2 regions of the Burkholderia sp. KL41 genome follow, and region 1 is predicted to be linked to the other one. Evidence: predicted binding sites of a transcription regulator. Region 1 holds the regulator's gene; the other holds the start of a gene.
The links. The regulator HrcA, encoded in region 1, represses chaperone genes, less so after heat shock. The targets are predictions, from matches to a motif close to TTAGCACTCNNNNNNNNNGAGTGCTAA.
Positions count from the first base shown of each region.

Region 2: the regulator HrcA is predicted to act here: its motif matches at 2,750-2,776, upstream of groES (co-chaperone GroES).

Region 1 covers NZ_CM174446.1:821,633-826,001, reverse strand. The annotation lists gene PQB87_RS03930 (hypothetical protein) at 5-166, shown strand; gene PQB87_RS03925 (RNA-binding S4 domain-containing protein) at 138-545, opposite strand; gene hemH (ferrochelatase) at 542-1,615, opposite strand; gene hrcA (heat-inducible transcriptional repressor HrcA) at 1,763-2,785, opposite strand; gene PQB87_RS03910 (NAD kinase) at 2,917-3,819, shown strand; gene recN (DNA repair protein RecN) at 3,839-4,369, shown strand, end outside.
Region 2 covers NZ_CM174447.1:3,068,499-3,072,867, forward strand. The annotation lists gene PQB87_RS31095 (sigma-54 interaction domain-containing protein) at 1-191, opposite strand, end outside; gene PQB87_RS31100 (class II aldolase/adducin family protein) at 322-1,002, opposite strand; gene PQB87_RS31105 (lipase family protein) at 1,383-2,666, shown strand; gene groES (co-chaperone GroES) at 2,809-3,099, shown strand; gene groL (chaperonin GroEL) at 3,112-4,369, shown strand, end outside.

The sequences.
Region 1 (4,369 bases):
TACCGTGAAACTGACCTTTGCGATATCGGTGGTCGCGCTGGTACTCATTGCCGGCACCACCACCATCTGCCTGTCGGGAGCCGTGACCGACCGCACGACCGAATACGGGAGCGCGCGGGCGACGTTCGACCAGATGTTCAGCTCCCACCAGAAAATCTGTCGATGATGCGCCGGTCGCGCTTCGTCGGCCGGCCGTGCAATTCGGCCGCCGGCTCGCGATACGTGCGACGCCGCTCCAGTTCGGCGAGCCGCGCGGCCCGCCCCGCTTCCGTTTCCTCGTAAAGCGTCTGCGCGACGCTCGCCGGCCCGCGCACGTCGCACACGCCGAGGACGGCAATGTGCCAGACGATGCCGTCGATCGCAATTTCGACCTCGTCGCCCACGCGCACTTCCTTCGCCGGCTTGACTGCAGCCCCGCCGATCTTCACGTGCCCCTTGTCGACCGCGTCGGTCGCAAGCGAGCGCGTCTTGAAGAACCGGGCCGCCCACAGCCATTTGTCGATGCGCAGCTTCGCGCCCGGTTCGGTCGAAATCTTGTAATTCATCGCACCTCACCCGCCGTTTCCGGCTGCGCGGCCTTGACCGGCCAGCCCTGCAGATTTTCGGCGACGATCTCGCCGAGCGCGCCGATCCACGCGGGCGCGCCGTTCAGGCACGGAATCCGGTGGAACGCCTTGCCGCCACCGGCGAGGAACTCGTCGCGCACTTCCATGCCGATCTCCTCGATCGTCTCCAGGCAATCGGCCGTGAAACCGGGACAGAACACGTCGGCCCGCTGTACGCCGGCCTCGCCGAACTCGCGCAGCGTCGGCGCGGTATAAGGCTGCAGCCATTCGGCCTTGCCGAAACGCGACTGGAACGTGACGCGGCACTCGGTTGTCGACAGCCCGAGCGCGGCCATCAGCAGCGCACCCGTCTGCTGGCACTGGTCGTGATAGGGATCGCCGAGGTCGAGCGTGCGCTTCGGCACGCCGTGAAAGCTCAGCACGAGCTTGTCGCCGGCCGCGAAGTCCGGCCGGCCGTGCTGCGCCCAATACTGGCGCACCTGCTCGGCCAGCGCGTGGATATAGGCCGGATGGTCGGCGTAGTGCCGTATCGTGCGCACCTCCGGCTGGTTGCGCATGCGCGAAAGCGCGTCGAATGCGGCGTCGAATGCGGTGGCCGTGGTCGACGCCGAGTATTGCGGATACATCGGCATCAGCAGCACGCGCTCGACGCCGGCGCGCTTGAACTGCGCGAGCGCGTGCGAAATGTTCGGACTGCCGTAGCGCATCGCGTAGTCGACCTGCACTTGATAACCGTTCGACGCGAGCAGGTGCCGCACGCCGTCGGTCTGGCGCACGGTATGCACGCGCAGCGGCGAGCCCTCGGGCATCCAGACGGCCGCGTATTTCTTCGCGGACGCACGGCCGCGCAGCGGCAGGATCAGCGTGCGCAGCAGCACCTGCCAGATGGCCTGCGGAATCTCGACGACCCGCGGATCCGACAGGAATTCGGCCAGATAGCGCCGCACGGCACGCGGCGTGGGCGCATCGGGCGTGCCGAGATTGATCAGCAGCACACCGATGCGATGGGCGGCCGCGATACTCGAAGGCGGCTCAAGATCGAAACGCATGGGCAAGAACGTGCTCGGGGCACGGGACCGGACGGCTCTCAATTATAGCGGGCCGCCTCGCGCCGGTCGGCTGGCCGTTCGGCCGACTGTCGGCGCACGCGGCGCCGCGGCACGATGACGGGGCGGGATCGGGCTGGCGCTCGCAGGCTACTGCTGGCTCAGCGTGAGCGACAGCAGCCGCGCGGTGATGTCGACGATCGGGATCACGCGGTTGTACGCCATGCGGGTCGGGCCGATCACGCCGAGCGTGCCGACGATCTGCCCGTTCACCTCGTAAGGGGCGGTAACGACGCTCATTTCCTCGATCGGCACGAGTGTCGATTCGCCGCCGATGAAGATCTGCACGCCCTGGGCGTGGCTCGACACGTCGAGCAGTTGCAGGAGGCCCGTCTTTTGGTCGAATACGTCGAACAGCTTGCGCAGCCGGGCCATGTCGGACGACAGATCCGCCACCTCGAGCAGGTTGCGCTCGCCGGAAATCAGCACGGTGTCCTCGGTGTCGGGCACCTCGGTGCTGGCCGTCACGGCCGCATGCATCAGCGTGGTCATGTCGCCGCGCAACTGGTCGATCTCGTCGCGCAGGCGACGGCGCACCTCGTCGAACGACAGCCCGGCGAAATGCGCGTTGATGTAGTTGGACGCCTCGGTCAGTTGCGACGGCGAGTAGTCGCGCGGCGTCGCGAGCATCCGGTTCTGCACGTCGCCCTCGGGCGTCACGATGATCAGCAGGATGCGCTTGTCCGACAGGCGCATGAACTCGATCTGCTTGAACACGTGGCTGCGGCGCGGCGTCAGCACGACGCCCGCGAACTGCGACAGGTTCGACAGCACGCTCGCCGCGGCCGCCACGACGCGCTGCTGCGGCTCGCCGGCCTGCAGCGTGTTCTGCACCTGCCGCGCGACGGCCTCTGCGTCGATCGGCACCTCGACCGTCAGCATCGTGTCGACGAACAGCCGGTAGCCGCGCGGCGTCGGCACGCGGCCGGCCGACGTGTGCGGGCTCGACACGAGGCCGAGCTCCTCCAGGTCGGACATCACGTTGCGGATCGTCGCCGGGCTCAGCTCGAGCCCGGAGTAACGGGACAACGTGCGCGATCCGACTGGCTGACCGTCGGCGATATACCGTTCGATCAGGGTTTTCAGGAGGGTTCGTGCGCGAGGATCTAGCATGGTGGAAAATTTTAGCGCAACCGCGCGACCGCGGCGAGTGGCGTCAGCCACCGATGCGCGGGCCGACCCGATCCGGCCCCGTCAGCGAACAGCCGGTTCTTTTCGTCAACGAGCTATGGTGTAATGCCGGCATGAAAACCGGTAATCAGTTCAACACTGTCGCGCTCGTCGGCCGGAGCAACACGCCGAACATCGCCGAGCCGCTCGCCACGCTGGCCGCCTGCATTGCCAAGCGGGGCTTCGAGGTCGTCTTCGAAGCCGAGACCGCGCGCGAGATCGGCATCACCGGCTACCCGGCGCTGACCCCGGCCGAAATCGGGGCGCGCGCCGACGTGGCGGTCGTACTGGGCGGCGACGGGACGATGCTCGGCATCGGCCGTCAGCTCGCGCCGTACAAGACACCGCTGATCGGGATCAACCACGGGCGGCTCGGCTTCATCACCGATATCGCGGCGGCCGACATGCAGGCACTCGTCCCGGTGATCCTGTCGGGCAAGTTCGAGCGCGAGGAGCGCTCGCTGCTCGAGGCCCGGATCATGCGCGACGGCGAACCGATCTACCACGCGCTCGCGTTCAACGACGTCGTCGTGAACCGCAGCGGTTTCTCCGGGATGGTCGAGCTGCGCGCGTCGGTCGACGGCCGGTACATGTACAACCAGCGTTCGGACGGCCTGATCGTCGCCACGCCGACCGGCTCGACCGCTTACGCGCTGTCGTCGGCCGGCCCGATCCTCCATCCGCAGCTGCAGGGCATCGTGCTCGTGCCGATTGCGCCGCACGCGCTGTCGAACAGGCCGATCGTACTGCCCGACGATTCGAAGATCGCGATCCAGATCGTCGGCGGGCGCGACGTCAACGTGAACTTCGACATGCAGTCGTTCACGTCGCTCGAACTGAACGACACGATCGAGGTGCGCCGCTCGAAGCACACGGTGCCGTTCCTGCATCCGATCGGCTACAGCTATTTCTCGACGCTGCGCAAGAAGCTGCACTGGAACGAACACGCCTCGAACGAAGACGACAAGGCGTCCTGACGCCGCTCCGCCCGACACCATGCTCCGCCACCTCTCGATCCGCGACTTCGTCATCGTCGCCGCGCTCGATCTCGAATTCGACAGCGGCTTTTCCGTCTTTTCCGGTGAAACCGGCGCCGGGAAATCGATCCTGATCGACGCCCTCGCCCTCGCGCTCGGCGAACGTGCCGACGCGAGCGTCGTGCGCACCGGCTGCGGCCGCGCCGACATCACCGCCGAATTCACGCCGCACGACCGCGTCGCGCGCTGGCTCGACGAACACGCGTTCGACACCGAGGACACCGTGATGCTGCGCCGCGTGATCGACGCGAACGGCCGGTCGCGCGCGTTCATCAACGGCACCAGCGCGACGCTCGCGCAGCTGCGTGAACTCGGCGAAATGCTCGTCGACATCCACGGCCAGCATGCGCACCAGCTGCTGATGCGGCCCGACGCGCAGCGCGAGCTGTTCGACACGCACGCAGGGCTCGTCGCCGATGCGGCGAACGTCGCGCGCGCGTGGCGCGTGTGGCGCGACGCGACGCAGGCGATCGAGGCCGCGAAGGCGCAC
Region 2 (4,369 bases), on a different replicon from region 1:
GAGTGCACGAGGCGCGCGATCAGCTCCTTGCCGGTGCCGCTCTCGCCGGTGACGAGCACGGTCGCGTCGCTCGGCGCGACGAGCTGGATGCGCTCGAGCAGCACCCGCGATTTGGGATCGTCGAACGTCAGCGCCTTCGCACGGATCGTGATCGCATGCGAATTCGGGTCCGGCAAACTGAAGATGGCCATGGCACGACCGGCGTGTTGAACGGGGAAGGTTCGACGATAGCAAGGCGCGCGCCGGGGACGAACCAATTCATCGAGCTATCGGTATGACGGCGGCCGGATTGCGCCGGCCGCCGCGCGAGCTCACGCGATGTCACGCGAGACCGGTCATTTTCCATTGCTGCTCGAGCGCGCCCGGCCCGAACTCGAGCGAGCCGCCGAGCGGCTCCGCGAGCGCCTGGAAATACGCGGCTTCCTCGAGGATCAGGATGTACTTCGACACGTCGAGGATCGATTTTCCCCAGAAGGTTGCGCCGCCGTTCGCCTCGATGATCGCCGGTACCTCGGGGTCGCGGCGGATCGTGTCGACGATGAAACGCGGCTCGCCGGGACGACGATCGACGTACACCGGAATCTCGCGGGCGCGCGTGTAGCGCGCGGCCGGCGCATAGCGGATCGGCAGCGGGCGATGCGCGCTCGCCCATGCGCCGAGATACGGGCCGTGCACGTGGATCACGACACCGACGTCCGGCGCCTCGCGGAACACGTCCGCATAACGCGGCCCGTTGCCGCCCGCGCGCGCGTCGCCATGCAGCACGTCGCCGTCGAACGTCACGACGACCGGCTGGATTTCCTGCGAGGCGGCCCACGGGCTCGGCGCCGACAGCGCGACGACGAGCTCGGTGCCCGGCACGCGCTGGAACGCCTGGAACGTGTTGGTCGCGGACAGCGTGCGCGTGTCCTTCAGCACGCGTGCAGCCTGCGTGAATTCGCGCGTGGCACGCTCGACGAATGCCACGAGTTCGCCGCTGTCGATGGTTGGGGTGACGGACATGAGGATGGTTTCCTTGATCGGGTGGACGGAGGGGATCGCAACGCAACGTCGCGACACACGCCGACCGGATCAGCAGCAATCGTGCCAGCCGGGCGCGCACGCATCGAACGCCCGCGCCGCGGTGCGGGCCGGTCATGCACGACGCACGCGGCACGATCCATGCACCTGCCTTTGTTGCGGGAGCAACAGCCCGCCGGCCCGGATTGCTGCGCGACGCGCAGCCGGCGCATGCGTGCGGCACACGCGGTACGACGCAACGGCCCATCGCGCCGCGCGCCGCACACGCAACGGATGCGCTGGTTCGAAACTTGCGTCGTGCTCGGCCCGCGCCATGCACCGTCCGGCGCTTCCGATCCGATCTCATCGACCTCCATCCGACCATGACGCTTCTCCCCCTGCGCGGCTGTGCCGCGCGCGCACTGCTGGCTTCGGCGCTCGCCGTATCGTCTTTCCTCTCGCACGCGGCTTCGCCCGGCCGCGTTCCCGCGCCCGACCCGCTGCAGGGCGACGGCCGCGTGTCCGCGTTCTACACGTGGGACCGCGACATTCCGGCGACGCCCGGCGCGCTGCTGCGCACCGAGCCGCTGCCCGCGACGCTCGGGCTCGCGAGCGCAGCGCGTCAGTTGCGGATCCTCTATGCGTCGACCGACGGTGTCGGCGGTCACACGCCGATCGCCGTGTCGGGTGCGCTGTTCGTGCCGCGCGGCACGCCGCCCGCCGGCGGCTGGCCGATCGTCGCGTGGGCGCACGGCACGTTCGGGATGGCCGACATCTGCGCGCCGTCGTGGTTCGGCCGCTCGTATCGCGACGTGCGCTACCTGAACGCGTGGCTTCAGCAGGGGTTCGCCGTCGTCGCGACCGACTATCAGGGGCTCGGCACGCCGGGCCCGAATCCTCAGCTCAACAACCGCTCGAACAGCTACACGCTGCTCGACAGCGTGCGCGCGGTGCTCGGCGGCGTGCCGGGGCTCGCGAACGAAGTCGTGCTCGTCGGCCAGTCGCAAGGCGGCTCGGCCGTGTTCGCGGCGGCCGGCTACGCGCCCGCGTATGCGCCCGAACTCGCGATCCGCGCGACCGTCGCCACCGGGACGATCTACAACGCATCGCCCGCCACGCTCGCGTCGCTGCCGAAGTTCGACAGTGCCTACCGGCGCGATCCCGAGCGCGTCGATCCGACGCTCGCGTACCAGTTCTACTCGGTGCTCTCCGCCCAGCAGATCGACCCGTCGCTGCGTGCGGACGAAGTGCTGACCGACCACGCGTTGCCGATCCTCGAACAGGCGCGCATCGGTTGCCTCGCGTCGCTCGAGGACGATGCGGCGCTCGCGCACCTCACGCACGCGAACACCGTGAAGCCCGGCGGCGATGCACGGCTGAAAGCGTGGTGGGACGCGTACCTGACGTACCCGACGCTGAAGATCGCGACACCCGTCTTCATCGGCGCGGGCGCGGACGACGGGCTCGCGCCGCTCGAACTCGCGCTCGCGAAGGACGCGTGCGCGGCGGGCACGACCGTCGAGGCGCACCTGTATGCGGGCCGCGAACACAACGGCACCGTGAACGCGTCGCTCGCCGATTCGATTCCGTTCGTGAAGCGCGTGCTTGCCGGCGAGACGATCCACCCGGTCTGCACGCCCGCCGCGCAGCAGGCCGTGTCGCGGTAACGCGCGCCGTGCGCTTTGCACGCCGGCGCGAATGCATTTCCGAATCCGTTATTGGATCGCGCCGCCGCGCATTTTTATACTCGTCAGCACTCTCTCCCAAAGAGTGCCAGCCAATCTCGACAGAACAGCACAGGACGAACCTATGAGCCTACGCCCCTTGCACGACCGCGTGATCGTGAAGCGACTCGACCAGGAAACCACCACCGCGTCGGGCATCGTGATCCCCGACAGCGCCGCGGAAAAACCCGACCAGGGTGAAGTGATCGCCGTTGGCCCCGGCCGCAAGGATGCGGACGGCCAGCGCATCGTGCCCGACCTGCAGGTCGGCGAGCGCGTGCTGTTCGGCAAGTACGCGGGCCAGGCCGTCAAGCTGGACGGCACCGAGTTTCTCGTGCTGCGCGAGGAAGACATCGTCGCAGTCGTCAACCAGTAACGGAGCGCAATCATGGCAGCGAAGGAAATCATTTTCAGCGACGTCGCACGGGCCAGGCTGACCGAAGGCGTGAACATTCTCGCGAACGCGGTGAAGGTCACGCTCGGGCCGAAGGGCCGCAACGTCGTGCTCGAACGCAGCTTCGGCGCGCCGGTCGTCACGAAGGACGGCGTGTCGGTCGCGAAGGAAATCGAACTCGCGGACAAGCTGCAGAACATCGGCGCGCAGCTCGTGAAGGAAGTCGCGTCGCGCACCAGCGATGCGGCCGGCGACGGCACCACGACGGCCACCGTGCTGGCGCAGGCGATCGTCCGCGAAGGCCAGAAGTACGTCGCGGCCGGGCTCAATCCGCTCGACCTGAAGCGCGGCATCGACAAGGCCGTCGCGGCGGCCGTCGACGAGCTGAAGAAGATCAGCCGTCCGACCACCACGAGCAAGGAAATCGCGCAGGTCGCGACGATCTCCGCGAACGGCGAGGAATCGATCGGTCAGCGCATCGCGGAAGCGATCGACCGCGTCGGCAAGGAAGGCGTGATCACCGTCGAGGACGGCAAGTCGCTCGCGGACGAGCTCGATGTCGTCGAAGGGCTGCAGTTCGATCGCGGCTACCTGTCGCCTTATTTCATCAACAATCCCGACAAGCAGATCGCCGAGATCGAAAGCCCGTACATCCTGCTGCACGACAAGAAGATCTCGAACATCCGCGACCTGCTGCCGGTGCTCGAACAGGTCGCGAAATCGGGCCGGCCGCTGCTGATCATCGCGGAAGACGTCGAAGGCGAAGCGCTCGCGACGCTGGTCGTCAACAACATCCGCGGCATCCTGAAGACGGTGGCCGTGAAGGCGCCGGGCTTCGGCGACCGCCGCAAGGCACTGCTCGAAGACATCGCGATCCTGACCGGCGGCCAGGTGATCGCCGAGGAAACGGGCCTGACGCTCGAGAAGGCGACGCTGGCGGAACTCGGCCAGGCGAAACGCATCGAGGTCGGCAAGGAAAACACGACGGTGATCGACGGCGCGGGCGATGCGAAGAACATCGAGGCGCGCGTGAAGCAGATCCGCGTGCAGATCGAGGAAGCGACGTCGGACTACGACCGCGAGAAACTGCAGGAACGCGTCGCGAAGCTCGCGGGCGGCGTTGCAGTGATCAAGGTCGGCGGGGCCACCGAGATCGAGGTGAAGGAGAAGAAGGACCGCGTCGACGACGCGCTGCACGCCACGCGCGCGGCCGTCGAGGAAGGCATCGTGCCGGGCGGCGGCGTCGCGCTGA